2 regions of the Shewanella sp. YLB-07 genome follow, and region 2 is predicted to be linked to the other one. Evidence: riboswitches for the same ligand, from Rfam matches in the RefSeq annotation. Region 2 holds a riboswitch; the other holds the start of a gene.
The links. A riboswitch is a leader RNA that binds a small molecule or an ion and turns the genes downstream of it on or off. The one in region 2 is predicted to bind thiamine pyrophosphate.

Region 1 (7,461 bases), on a different contig from region 2:
AGATTGAGTCTTGGTTTGACTTTTGAATGGTTCCACTCGTTCACCACAGACATGACAAGCAAGATCTCGAATCAATCTCGCTTCACGCCATTGCATAGAAAGGCCATCGAACCTGAGGAATTTTCCTGATGGCACTGGGATCCCTAAGAGTAGATTCATACCAAGCAGCGCCTGCATGGATGCCATCACTCCAACCATAGGGCCTAAGACTCCAACACTCTGGCAAGTCTCACTGACGAGAGTGTCTTCAGGAAACAGGCATGCATAACAGCCCGAATCGGGAGCAGACTCCATATCTACCATAAAAAGCTGACCGTTAAAGTTGGCCACCGAGGCCGTTATTAGTGGCGCCTTAACTCGAAGGCAGGTCAAGTTGATCAACTGACGAGTGCCAAAATCATCGGTGCAATCGAAGACTAGATCCATGTGTACCAGTAATGTCTGACTATTATTCTCGGCTAATTTATCGGTTTCGGCTTGCACGTTACAGCCAAGATAAGCGTTTGAGAGCTTATACGCGGCAGTCTCTGATTTATACTCACCTATATCCTTATCACTAAAAAGCAGTTGCCTGGGCAAGTTTGATAACTCAACCTTGTCATCATCTATCAGTGTCAAGTTACCCACACCGGCTGCCGCCAGATACTGAGCCACCAGATTCCCCAGACCACCAACACCGACAATAGCGACATGGGCCTGCGACAAGTTAACCTGGCCCGTTTCACCGACATCCGGCAATAAGATTTGTCTAGAGTAGCGTAGAAAATCGGAATTACTGACGGACATAAGCTTTCTCCCAGGCAGAGGATAAGGCTAGATAGGCGACGCCAGGCTGCTGTGATTCGGTCACCGCTCTCACCACTGCAACATCATCAACCCCGGTTCTCTTAACAGTCTCTATACGGCTGGCATCTATGCCGCCAATGGCCACCAAGGGATAATGTCCCTTAAACAAGTCCACATAGTGTTGCAGTTTCATCAGGCCTTGAGGCGCAGATGGCATCACCTTAGTGGTCGTTGGAAAGATATGACCCAGTGCGATATAGGAAGGCGTGATTTGCGATGCGAGCAAGAGCTCGAAATAGCTGTGACTCGATATCCCTAGGGCAAGTTGTGCGTCAGCAATACGCTTAAGATCGGCATCATAGAGATCTTCCTGACCTAGATGCACACCATAAGCATTATGCTTGAGCGCCAATTCCCAATAATCATTGATAAATACCTTAGCCTGATAATCCCGGCCTAGGGCGATGGCGTGCGCTATTTTATCCTCAAGCTGAGAATCACCCTCATCCTTTATCCTAAGTTGAATCGTTTTAGCTCCGGCTCTGAGCAAGGTTTCTAACACTGGCAAGTCAGACACCACAGGATAGAGGCCCAACCGCTCATCTATCTTCTTAAACTTAATCCCAACCGGAAGAGAAGGTCCGTCGCCTAAGCTGCTGATCGCCGGAAAATCACTCAGTTCTCTAGGCCATGCGGTGCGCGCTAAAGGCCCGGGTCCCTCACCCACACGATAACTGTGTTTTATTCCGGCAGACACATAGGCTTTAGCCACGACAATAGCATCATGGAGCACAAACCCTGTGGCCATCACACTGGCGATAGCTGAGCTTAAGGTGCATCCGGTACCATGATTATTGTTCGATGCGATACGCGGACTCGATAACAAAAAACTACGTTGCAGATGCAATTCAGAGCAAGCGGCGGCGCAAGTACAGACGAAGATATCTTGGGCCGAGTCGATGTGCCAAGCTGGACCTTTATCCCCACCTTTAGCCAACACATTGGTGTCGAGTAATTGCGATAAATCTTTGGCTGCAAGATGATACTGGGACATGCCAACTAAGGTTTGCCCCACCAGCTCACCAAGCTCAACGGCATTGGGGGTGATCAGCGTAAGTAAGCCTTTAAATGGCGAAAAATCGAGTCGATTGTCATCTCCATCTAACCTGTCACCGCAACTGGCTATCATAACGGGATCTAAGATAACCGCGACTTCAGTACCACTGCGCTTCTTGTGATCATGAAGGTCCAGGGCAAGCCATCGACTCAAGAGAGCTATCTGCTGCTGATTTGCTAACAGGCCTATCTTTATCGCTTTGGGGGGCAAGTCTTGTAGCAAGGTATCGAGTTGAGCCAACAGCATCTCATCGGAGACTGGCTCAACCAAATTGACTGCAACTGAGCTCTGGGCCGTTAATGTCGTGATCACAGTGCAAGCATGACAAGCGAGATCATTCATGGTGGCGAGATCCGCCTGAATGCCCGCACCGCCGCCACTGTCAGAGCCTGCTATTGACCAAACAACAGGCTTTAAAGCCGACAAAGTCGGCTCTACATTTGCCATTAGATTAGCCCTCAACTTCATCGAGTACAGGTTTAGCCGTGCCAGCTTCATGATAGAGGGCGGCACCCTTAGCCTTAAACTCAGCCGACATCATGGCCATCCCCTTCTCTCTATCCATATCAGAGCTTAAATCGGCCGTGCTTCTCGCCTTAAACTCGTCATTGGTCTGCATTTCAAGCTTCTGGGCCGCGGCATATTCACGCACCTCTTGGCTGATCTTCATCGAACAGAACTTAGGCCCGCACATGGAGCAGAAATGAGCCACCTTGGCCGATTCCTGAGGCAGAGATTCATCGTGATAGGCTTTGGCGGTTTGTGGATCCAGTCCCAGGTTATATTGATCTTCCCAGCGGAACTCGAAACGAGCCTTGGATAAGGCATTGTCACGAATTTGCGCCGTCGGGTGTCCTTTAGCCACATCACCGGCATGAGCCGCAATCTTATAGGCGATTAATCCCTGCTTTACATCTTCCTTGTTTGGTAATCCAAGGTGCTCTTTAGGCGTCACATAACAGAGCATGGAGCAACCAAACCAGGCGATCATCGCCGCCCCAATGCCAGAGGTAAAGTGATCGTACCCAGGTGCGATATCAGTCGTTTGTGGGCCTAAGGTATAGAAAGGGGCCTCATCACACACTGCTAACTGTTTTTCCATGTTCTCTTTAATAAGATTCATGGGAATGTGACCAGGGCCTTCTATGATGGTCTGCACATCGTACTCCCAGGCAATCTTAACCAACTCGCCTAAGGTTTCAAGCTCGGCAAACTGTGCCTCATCATTCGCATCGGCGATGGAGCCCGGACGCATACCATCCCCGAGAGATAAGGACACATCATAAGCGGCACAAAGCTTACAGATATCTCTGAAGTGCTCATAGAGGAAATTTTCCTGATGATGGGACAGACACCACTTTGCCATAATGGAGCCACCGCGTGAGACTATACCTGTCAGGCGATTTGCCGTCATAGGCACGTAACGCAGTAATACACCGGCATGAATGGTGAAGTAATCGACGCCCTGCTCAGCCTGCTCAATCAAGGTGTCCTTAAACACATCCCAGGTCAGATCTTCGGCGACACCGTTCACCTTCTCTAAGGCCTGATAGATAGGCACAGTTCCGATAGGAACCGGAGAGTTACGAATGATCCACTCGCGGGTTTCATGTATATAACGGCCGGTGGACAAGTCCATCACAGTATCCGCGCCCCAACGAGTAGACCAGACCAGCTTTTCGACTTCCTCTTCGATAGATGAAGTCACCGCCGAGTTACCGATATTAGCATTGACCTTAACCAGAAAATTCCGGCCTATGATCATGGGCTCAGCTTCTGGATGGTTGATGTTCAACGGAATAATCGCACGGCCTCGGGCAATCTCACTTCTGACAAATTCGGGGGTGATAGGCTCTGAAATCGAGGCACCGAAGCTTTCACCCGGAGCCTTCCGGGTCAATACCTCGTCGGTTATCTCTGACTGGGCCATGTTTTCGCGAATGGCGATATATTCCATTTCAGGGGTAATAATCCCTTGTCTGGCATAATGTAACTGAGTGACACACTGACCCGGTTTCGCCTTTCTTGGAGGAAGCAAAGAATCGAATCTCAGGTGATCTAAGCCATCGTCGGCAAGTCTTTGCTGAGTAAATCCTGAACTGGCACCGACAAGTTGCTCAGTGTCGTCACGCTCTACAATCCAGTTATTTCTGAATTTATCCAGACCCCTGCGGACATTAATATCGGCATCGGGATCTGAATATGGCCCGGCGCAGTCATAGACTCTTAGCGGCGCATTGGGCTCCAAGATAGGATCCGACTCAGTCCCCCCCACCATGGTATCGGACAGGAGAATTTGGCGCATACCGACACGGAGATCTTCACGACTACCGGTTAGATAAACTTTCTCAGAATTAGGGTGCTGTAGCGGCTTTAGGGTATCGATGAACTCTTGAGCTTGAGCTCGGGTTTCGCGGCGGTTTGACATAAGCAATCTCACTTTAATTGAAATGAAGTTGCTTGCCTGGAGAGTTGAATAGCAGACACGAGAACGAAGTCTCGAAGTCACAGATAATGACAATAAACGGATCTATTCTGAAAACCAGATACTAAGACTCAAGATCGTCGGCTCAAAAAATTGAGGCGATGGCACTAAAATTAGCAGCTATTGAATCAAAATATCATGATTCAATGAATACAAAAATTCACACGATTTATGGACATTATCATGCTTGTTTCCTTCGCAGGTTTTAACCTGATCAGGTTCAACGGATCCCGAATAAACGGTCTCAGCCAATTAGGCACTCCGACAAGATGTGAGAAGTATAATCTTAAAACATCAAAGTTAACAAGGTTTTTGTAAAGATACCAAATCTAAAAAAATCATGACAACTTAAAAGTTAAATATTTGTATTTATTGGCAATGTAATTTAATTTGCAATATTTAAGTTGAAGTTACTAATTAGTCATTAAATTATTTCATCATTAAAATTATGACTTAATAGGCCTTTTATGCACTCTTTTTGCTATCGCTCGCGTTAACGCCGCCACAACTGAGTCACCATCACAGCGAAATGGATAGCCAAGATTCTCGGCATGGGGATTAATTGGATTGGGGGTTTTAACGATTCGATAGCAGGTATCTCCCTGTTTAACGATTCGATTTGGATCTAACTCACTATCTAGAGTCTCAGCATCACTCCAGGTATCTATCTCAGGGAGTTCGAGAATGATCATCTCACCATCCATCTCACTGAGCGTTTTAGTTCGGGTATATTGATTAGCTTGTTCGACAAAAAACTCACCCAGAGCCGCCTCTCTCTGGCGAGAAAGGTATTTTTGGGTAGAGGCACTAAAACTTGAAATATTAAGCCTATCGTTCTCGTCATTGTTCTCTTGTTCCGGGGAGAAGAAATAGGAAGATTGACTCATAGAAGAAGCTTTCTTTGGCTTGAAAACATCTTCTTGCTTAGCCAGAGATTGTTTAGCTTCTATTCCAACGGGGTCCTGTACAAAGGGGGCCTGCTTTGATTTCGGCTTAAGCTGAACTTGAGACACGTCACTCTCTGTCAAAACAGCTGCTGCACGATTAGGCTCCTGCACTCTATTATCGATTAATTCAGAGTGACCTTTCTTTATCACAGGGGCTTGATAATACATATAGGCTTTCAATTGAGGACCTTTTAATTGAGGTGCTTCAGATTTAATGCCATAGATCTTATCTTGCGGGTATAACAAGGGAGCGGAGGTCCAGAGGATATCTAAGGTGAGCACCAGGGCCAGATGACCGCTAATGACCAGAACGCTCACCCATAGCCAAGAAATCCTGCGCTTATTTACTACAAGATCAGTATGCTCATTAGCAGATAAGATAAATGGCCTGAGCTCATGATTCAGCTCTTGAGGCTCGAAGGAGGTATCAAACTGAATATCGAGATTCACGGCGCACTTATCCGCCTTTACCCCCTTCAGTCCTTCCTTGTTTTCATTAAGTAGAACTTCCTCTACGCGAAACGCTTTCAATAATATCATCCCTGTGGTTTATCATTGTTTGTTCATTTCACTTCAAATGCAGCGAATCAGTCAGTACCAGGATTTCATTCTGGACTCAATATCAATAAAAATCAGATTACAAATAAGACAGAAAGTTCATTTTGACGAATAAAACTTAGCTTACACGTGTACGCTCAAGTGTGGTTTTATGCTGAATTTACTGTTAGACTCCACCGAAACGATTTAAGAGAAACTTAAATATCAGTTCCATTAAGTAAGTGGTCATTCAGCGGGAGTTAAAAACGCTGTAGGCAAGTAAGGGGATTGAAGCTAATAGTTATTCTATATCGAAAGCCACTTGCGCAGCATAAAGTGTTTTTAAAGCCGCACTACGTGAGCTTCTCAGGACTGCTACTTCTGTGTTGTGTTGTGTTGTGTTGTCTTAAAAGGGAATAACCATTTCCTCAACAATGCGCCTTGAATTAACAACCCTGAGAGAGCTCTGAATTAACCATAAATTTAATGGAATTGGTATATATGCCACTAGAAGAATCATTGGCCCAGCAAGTATCAACTGTCTCAGTTAATAGCAGCGGCTATAGTCATAAAGAAGAGATGGCTAACAGCATAAGCCATGGTCTGGGTATTGTGGCGGGGATTATCGGGCTTGCACTCTCTCTGATAAAAGGCCAGCAAACACTCGATAGCATTCAATTATTTGGGCTGGTTATCTACTGTGCCAGCATTATCTTACTTTTTTCCTGCTCAACTTTATATCATTCGGTTTCCTCTCCTGTTTGGAAACTCAGACTTAAGATTGCAGATCATTGCGCCATTTATTTTTTAATCGCAGGTACCTATACTCCTCTGATGCTTATCGCCCTGGATGGTACCAAGGCTAATATTATTCTCATCGCCATCTGGTCCCTGGCATTCGGTGGAGTATTATTCAAAACTCGGTTTATTAATCGTTTCAAGAAGCTGAGCGTTGCCCTCTACTTATTAATGGGCTGGCTGTGCGCAACCGTGATGAGTGAGCTGATCGATTCGATGACAGTTCTAGGTTTTCAGTTATTGATTTTGGGCGGATTACTTTACAGTTTTGGGGTGATATTCTATGTTGGTAAACGCATTCCCTATAACCACGCAATATGGCATCTATTTGTGCTCGCTGGTGCGGTAAGTCACTTTCTCTGTGTATACTTAACACTGATATAAGCCGTAGAATTTAGATTTATCCAGACTGTCAGCCTGCTTGAAAATCAATGAGGGCTTGTTTTAACAGCTCAGCCTCTTCATGATGATTCTTTAACTCGAGTAGGCCGATGATGCACTCTAGGGTGCACAATCCCCCTTCTATTTGATTACGTCTCAGAGTAAAGCCTGAATCCGCCTGCTCAGTTAAAGCAAACTTATCAGCAGCCTTAAGATAAGGACTTTGCCTCATCATCTTACGGGCCTCTTGCCAAGTTGCATCTAATATAATGAGCGTATCAGGCATGTGCTCGAGATAGAGCTGAGCCTGAGTATTTTCCATAGGCACTGGCCCATCTTTTCCATCTGGATCACAACTTCCTTCTGAGAGACATAGATCTTTAGTTCTTGGAAAAAGTACCGCGGCTCTA
Region 2 (7,461 bases):
TACGTTCAATATTTTCATAGCTATCCAGACGGTCGATAAACCATAGGATAGGATCCAGGTAGTTATCTTGCAGCGGGTAACAACTTATCTCGGCGGTTAATTTCATTTCTCGACCTCAGGTGGCACTCTTTTCAGAAGGAGCCACCACAATTAAATAAAAAACACATGTCTGCTTGCACTAGCTATGCTTTCAGCCGCTAGCGGCCGCAATTTAATCCCGTAGGGAGTGAATTACATGAACTTGACGTTAACAGTCAATCCTAACTGGCGTGGATCACCATAGCGTATATATTGCTTGTCTGCCCAGTCTTGATCTGGCTCATTACCAAAGTAAAAGCCTCGAGTGCCGTATTGCTCATCAAACAGGTTCTTGCCCCAAAGATAAGCCGACCAGACATCAGTCTCATATCCGACACGGGCATTGAAGATAGTGTAGGCCTGTGATTTTGACTCATTACTGTCTGAGTAGTAAAACTCACTCTTACCACTGGTGGTCAAGTTCGCGAACCAACCTGAATCGGTACGATAGGTCGCTCCTGCACTGTAAGTGAAGTTAGGTGAATGGGCCAGCTCACGACCGGTTAGATCCACTGTCCCACCGTACTTGTCCTGATAAGCATAATCACCATAAGCTGTCTCAAGCCAACCAAGACTCGCATACAGCTTGAGATTATCTGTCGCATACCAATTCCCTTCTAGCTCGGCGCCATAGTTGTGTGAGCTACCTGCGTTCTCGGTATACAGGATAAATTTTTGCGGCTCTTCTGGATTTTGTTGAGACGCTGAAACCTGCTGGTCGCGCCTATCCATGTAGAATAGAGAGAAATTAGTGCTGGCATCACCATCGAGCCAGCGTGATTTAAGCCCTATCTCATAATTATATAAGGTTTCGGTATCATACTCTTTCTTGTCTGACAGCTCCGCTGGCAATGACATGTTGAAACCACCCGCCTTATAACCACGAGCTATGCGCGCATAGGTTTCATGACTGCTGTTTAACGCCTTACTCAGGGCAATATGTCCGCCCCACATGGTTTCACCTGGGCTAAACTCATCACCAGCACTGTCGCTGTAATCACTGTCTCGACGTTCGACTCTAAGGCCAAAAGACAAGGCGTAACCCGCACCGAGATCTGAGTCTAACTGGCCAAATACGGCAGTATTATTCGCTTCATATTCGGCAGCAAGCGTGTCTAACCAGCCGTTATAGTCTTCAACTGTGTCGTTGTCTTCAGTTAAGCGCATACCATAAACACCCAGTAACCAATCTGTGCTACCAGAAAAGATACGTCCAGCTTCAGTTGAGCTGAATCTAAACTCTTGGCTAATGGTATTTCGCTCCCCTTCTTTATCCCAGGTATAATCGAATTGGCAAGGCTCGCCGCCACAATCGAGTCCGCCCCAGTAATCAGGGTTTGCCCAGTCACCATCATAATTATGGTGAGTCTGAGAGTTAGCATATGATGTTAAAGAAACGATTTCGAACTGCTCGGCACCTGAATAGGTAAACTTAAGCGAGCTACCTGTGGTGCGCTGCTTATCGACGCCTGGCGCGTCTGTTAGGGTATTTTCGCCATTGTTATCTAAGGTCCACACATCATAGCCATTATCATAATCGGCGTGAAGTAAGGTAAAATTAATCTCCAAATCGTCGCTGGCATACCAACGCAATTTCGCCCGGCCGGTAAACTCATCCCGGGCATTGGTATCATCGCGGTTCAGATAGAGGTTGTTTTGATAGCCGTTCTGTTGATGTTGCTGCAAAGAGACACGGTAAAGTAATTTGCCGGAATCCGTCAAAGGCCCAGAGCTAAAGCCGCTAAAAGTCGTCAGGTTATCATCCCCCACCGACACTTCAGCCCCATGCTCAAACACATCGGTTGGGTCATTACTCTTAAGGTATATCAAACCCGCTAAGGCATTAGCGCCGTAGCGCGTTCCTTGTGGACCACGCAGCACTTCTACCTGCTGCAGATCGTACATACTGGAAATCATGCCCAGACCTGACATGTCGATATCATCGATAATGTAACCAACAGATGAATTCGGCGCACCTTGGTATTCCTCCTGCTCGCCGACACCACGAATTTGGAAGTATTTAGGACGAGAGCTGCCGCCGGACCAGTTAAAGTTCGCGATGGAGTTAAGCACATCTTCAAAATGCTGCGCGCCTTCGTCTTCTATCTGCTGCTGATCGATAATCGTAATACTCGACGGCATTTTATCCAGTGTCGAGCCGCGAAAATCAGAGGTCACCACGATGACTTCCATCTCATCGGAAGGTGTCTCAGTTGGTTCAGAAGCGAAAGCGTTTGGGCTGATTAGTGCGGTCGATACCGCGAGCGCTACCGGAGAGAATCTCTTCAAGACGGTAGAATCGAAACATAAAGATTTAAGTGTAAACATAGGACCCCAAATTATAATTTTTGAGATCCGGCAACTGGAAAAGCGAGAAAGGATGTTGTGGTCGACTACAGATGTTCTTAACAGACACCTCGAAAGCATCAAACCTATTGGCCCATTCCTACGCCGGTATTAGCCGGATCAGGTTCAAAGGGTTTGTCATCTGACATCTCAGAAACTGGTATATAAGAAATAACAGTCTCACCCCTTGGCAGGCGGGATTATACATGAATAAAACAAGGTTTTGACAAAGATATGTCATCAAGTGATGAATTTACACACACTTGGATCACAAAAAACGTCAGCCTAGCTGACGTTTTTCAATTTCATTGCAATACGCATTTAATCAACAAAAGATTAATTAGAGAAAGCTTTTCTCACATATAGCTCATAGCGAACGGCATTTGCATTGGGCGCAACCGCCATAACTTGCATACGCTGCATGCCATGCAACTTCAATGATTTCCATGGGCTGGCTTCATCTTCCAAGGTAAAACCGTTTATGTCATACCAGGTAAACTTGTATTGCAGTCTTAAATCTGTGGAGACCTTACTCATGATCACCCCAGAGCCTTGCAGTAGATCGCCCTGTTGACGGGCCTTTAATTGCTCGACTCCCACTTCACGAGCGAAACTACTGTTATCTACTCTGACTTCACCGGTAGAGCTGCCCATCACACCCGCAGTGTGCTGAGCGCAAGCCGTGAAAATAAGGGCCGATGCTAAGACCAAAACGATTTTTTTCATTTCATTCGCTCCAAATTAATTTAGCCCTATGGATAAGGGCTAATCATTATCTACTTATTATAAGTGAGTGTTTATAAGAGGAGCTTAACCTAAACTCGCGCTAAGGTTAACCACCCCCAATTATCACTACTGACAATATATTTGTCAGTACCAGTCAAAATTAGTCGATCAAAAAGTGAGCCCTGGCGGTAGCGATAAGTTTCTTTCTGTTGGTTTGCCAACAGTTAATACTCACATTCGCAACCCGGCGCCCCTGTCTGGTGATCTTACATTCTGCAAAGGTATCTTTATGGTATCCCGCTCTCAAGTAGTCAATGGAAAAATCCACCACCTTAGGCACTCTTGAGGTATGCATAAACACCATGAGTTGCACAATCGCAGACATCTCCATAAAGCCGGCAATGACGCCACCATGGATAGCTGGCAGTGTAGGATTACCGATATTCTCATCTTTTGCTGGCAATCTAAACACTAACTCATCACCGAAGCGCTCCACATTCATACCGATAAAATCAGTATAGGGAACGTGAGCGAGAAGATGACCGAAGTCGTTGAGTGCTGTCGCCTGCTTGACTATTTTTTTAACATCGAGTTCTTTAACGTCTAACTCTTTTATATCAGGAGCCAAAAGATTAGATGCTATTGTCTCAAGCACACCGTTTTTAACTTCAAGGGACTCTGAAGTCTGACCTTGTTGACCTAAGAGAGCCTGACGAAACTCATCGCCAATCATTTCCGGGCTTATCCGCATAAAAGAGCCAACGGCATGTGCTATCGGGTCATCGATAGAGTCTTGATAAGCTATGGCTCGAGTGAAAGAGACGCTGGATGAAATTTTATAGCACTCGGCGAAGCCATACACTGGCTTATTGGGATCCGCAGGCTTCATGTAATCCACTCGAAGATCGAGTGTTGGCGAGAGTTCCAGTGATTGATATTTATCATAGATAGCGCAAACCACAGCACTACCACAGGCGGTATCCATCAAGGTGGTGATCACTCCACCGTGAATAACACCGGTATCCGGATAACCAATCAGCTGCTTATTATATGGCAGCTCAATGAGTACGTGATGCTCGCTGGCTTCGTGCACCTTTAATTTTAAACGGCGACATTGGGCCAGTTGATCCACAAAGCGAGTTGCGATTTGCGTCAATGGGAAAAAATCTGAATTGACCTGCATGACTATTCGCTCTCTACTAGCTGTTAATGCTTAACATTGGACCTAAAGAGCAACCACCCAGTAAGTGCATATGTATGTGAAACACCTCTTGACCGCCGTGCTTATTACAATTCATTATGATGCGATAGCCATCTTCGGCAATCCCCGCCTCTTCAGCCAATTTCGCTGCGACTGTGACCATACGACCTAACGCCTTCTCATCCGATGCTTTTACATCGTTTGTCGTCGGGATCAAATGATTTGGGATGATCAATATGTGGGTCGGCGCTCTGGCATTGATGTCTCTGAATGCCGTGACTAAATCGTCTTGATATAGGATATCTGCGGGAATTTCACGTCGAATGATTTTGCTAAAAATGGTTTCTTCAGCCATCTGACTGTCCTCTTTTCTTTAGGGTTGCCACAGTATACGCATAAATTTATAACTTGTGAGGATATGGGAGTAAAGAGTAAAAACAACCGACTACAAAATCATCCAAAAACACAAACCCACAACAAAATATACACTTGCGTACACAAGGGAGTTGACATAAGGAACTAAACCCTTTTTAATAATGGAAATTTTAAGGAAATATATTCAATGCTGACAAATAAAGAGACCGCTCTGCTCGACGCCGCTGGTGAGCTGATAAGAGAAAAAGGCATGATTGCCTTGAACATGTCCGATGTACATAAGAAAGCTGGCTACTCGAGAGCCGCTCAGTACCAATCTTTTAGTGATAAAAACTCATTGTTAGCGGCATTGTGTATGCGGGAGTTAGTTGAAAACACCACCGCCATCGAAGCGCAAAGATATAAAGAGCTATCCGGTGATTTCACTGTCGTCATTAGACCCGTAGTTTACGACTATTTGAAACTGTCAGATCGCCTGATGATAGATTCGGCCTTCTCTCAAATGTTAGCCAGTGTAGAGAGCTTACCCGATGTTGAAGAGTTTTCATTCCTGAAACAAGGATTCGCTTTCTTGCATGCTGAAAGATTGAAAGCTAAATAATCGGTCAAAAATGCGCCTGGTATCGAGTATCAGGCATTTACTTTAGCTTTATTAGGCTTTAATCAGGTAGACAACACCATCTTTTTCATAGACATTCTTAACTTCATTCCCTTCACCTAACACCACAACCTGTTGGCCTTTATCAGTTACAGCCCTACCTGCAGTGTCCAATACAATGGCAATACCCAATGCTGTCAGCATGGGAGAGCGAAAAGCATTGTAATGATGGTGATGCCTTGGAACGACCACAATAGGCGCTCTTGCAACACGTTTATGACCTAGTTTCTGACACTTAATACCACCAGCTCGCTCACAACCTAGAGTTGCAGCTTGCGCGGTTGTGGAGGCAAGTCCAAGAAAAGCGAATGCGATAACTGCAACTGATATATTAATCTTGAACATAATGACCTCATATTTGGATATGCGGTTCAGATTTTTCGGCACATCTGAACAGCAAACACAACAGGGTATACACATGACTACTCAACATGTAAACACACTCACTTCCCTCGTTTCCCAAATAAAAAGGGAGTGATAATCGCTTATCACTCCCTAGTCTAAATATCTAGTTCATTTAGCCCTGCTTTATGCGATCACTCACTCTTGCTTCTGAATGAGCTTCTAGCCAATACTTTTGCAACACAGGATTCTTCAACCCTGACGCTATATCCGCTAAATTCCAGGCGCGTTTCCAGATCCCATCGGCGATCATATGCACCACGGCACTCTCAATTGCTTGTGCCACACAGAGGCTCACTGGCTCATTTGAGGTGTAACCAAGTTCAGATTCGAGTAGGTCTTGAGCATCGATAAACTTGAATACTCCAGCAGAAACCTCTTTAGACAGTATTGACTTAGTCGTCGTGACACTGCTGAGTAAGCGCCCGGTTCGGATATCAACGGCTCTTAAGTTAACCGTTACCGTATCGACCCTAAACTTAGTATTCACTCCTATACCCAGATACCTTGCTCCGGCACCACCTGTTTTAATATTGGTGTCATAGGCGACAATACCGCCTTCCATCAAAATTTGTGCTGAACTTAATTGAGGCAGTTTATTCACTTCGCCTTTAAGACCTGCTCTGACAATTTTTCTCTCTGTTAGCAGGTTCTGTAAGCCTTCACGCTCTACGGGGACAAACCAGCTTGAATCATTCAGCGCCTGGGCAAGGAATGCTGTGCCGCTCTGGGGGACCGCCGTCGAGAAGTTACTCGATGGTATGGCCTTATACTGCCCCGTTTGATCGCGAAAATCATAAACTGCGGCAACCATACTTCCCTGTGGATGAGGTAAACCTATCAGATCATAATAGGTATCGCTTTTTGGCATCAGGCTCGACGATGCTTCTATACCTTCGAATTCGGTCGTGCTCGAGCAAGCAGTCAAAAGCAACAAGACAGCACTGAGAATTAACGTCTTCATACTTAGCCCCCCGTGCCCGTATCGACTAATCCACCGACTTCAATCACTGTTGTTTCACCTGTAACTATATCTGTGATATGTACCAGTAATGTGCCGTCTTCATTGACAACATTAATCTCAAAATCCGTTGTTTTCAGATAACCTTCTCCACCATTAGCCGCATCGTTGAACAGCTGGCTCATCAAACGAGACTCTAACGAGCTGGCCATTCTTTCGAGTGCCGTTGGTGGTGTATAGCCAGAACTGGTCTTGTGATCATTCTGAGACGAGGCATTGGCTAAAAGGTATGAACCATTTAGATAACTGCCACCGAAGTTTGGGTTTACAGGCGTATAGATCAATTGAGTTGCGCTGACGGAAAACCCCATCAGGCAAAATCCTATGCCACTTCCCAGTAATCTGAACTTATTCATGTGCGGTCCCTGTCTAAAATTCATCTGGAGCAAGATCTGGGTCTAAGAATTGAGCCCAACTTGCTTGTTTCTTATTTTGCCTCAAAGTTTGATTAACCCTGGAAGCCGCTGCAGCAGCCTGATCATCGATATTACGACTCACAGGTGATACCACAGTGATATATATTGGTTTTCTATTGTGTAAAATGGTGACCTTACTGCCGCTGCGAGCCGTTGCTCGCTCGACAATACTCAAGCCTGAATGCGATGAAATCCCACCTATGTCTCTGTATGCCGAGACAAACTCGCGGTAAAAACG

Region 1: another riboswitch for thiamine pyrophosphate. It lies ahead of thiC (phosphomethylpyrimidine synthase ThiC); the one in region 2 lies ahead of FS373_RS03855 (TonB-dependent receptor).

The regions. Positions count from the first base shown of each region.
Region 1 covers NZ_VOQB01000007.1:106,331-113,791, forward strand. The annotation lists gene FS373_RS16535 (HesA/MoeB/ThiF family protein) at 1-786, opposite strand, end outside; gene thiE (thiamine phosphate synthase) at 773-2,350, opposite strand; gene thiC (phosphomethylpyrimidine synthase ThiC) at 2,355-4,331, opposite strand; TPP riboswitch at 4,563-4,662, opposite strand; gene FS373_RS16550 (hypothetical protein) at 4,835-5,866, opposite strand; gene trhA (PAQR family membrane homeostasis protein TrhA) at 6,374-7,054, shown strand; gene FS373_RS16560 (DTW domain-containing protein) at 7,083-7,461, opposite strand, start outside.
Region 2 covers NZ_VOQB01000001.1:950,632-958,092, reverse strand. The annotation lists gene FS373_RS03860 (hypothetical protein) at 1-106, opposite strand, end outside; gene FS373_RS03855 (TonB-dependent receptor) at 232-2,406, opposite strand; TPP riboswitch at 2,505-2,622, opposite strand; gene FS373_RS03850 (YcfL family protein) at 2,761-3,150, opposite strand; gene FS373_RS03845 (PaaI family thioesterase) at 3,311-4,333, opposite strand; gene hinT (purine nucleoside phosphoramidase) at 4,350-4,706, opposite strand; gene FS373_RS03835 (helix-turn-helix domain-containing protein) at 4,914-5,327, shown strand; gene FS373_RS03830 (hypothetical protein) at 5,379-5,729, opposite strand; gene FS373_RS03825 (CsgG/HfaB family protein) at 5,902-6,750, opposite strand; gene FS373_RS03820 (curli assembly protein CsgF) at 6,753-7,163, opposite strand; gene FS373_RS03815 (curli production assembly/transport protein CsgE) at 7,177-7,461, opposite strand, start outside.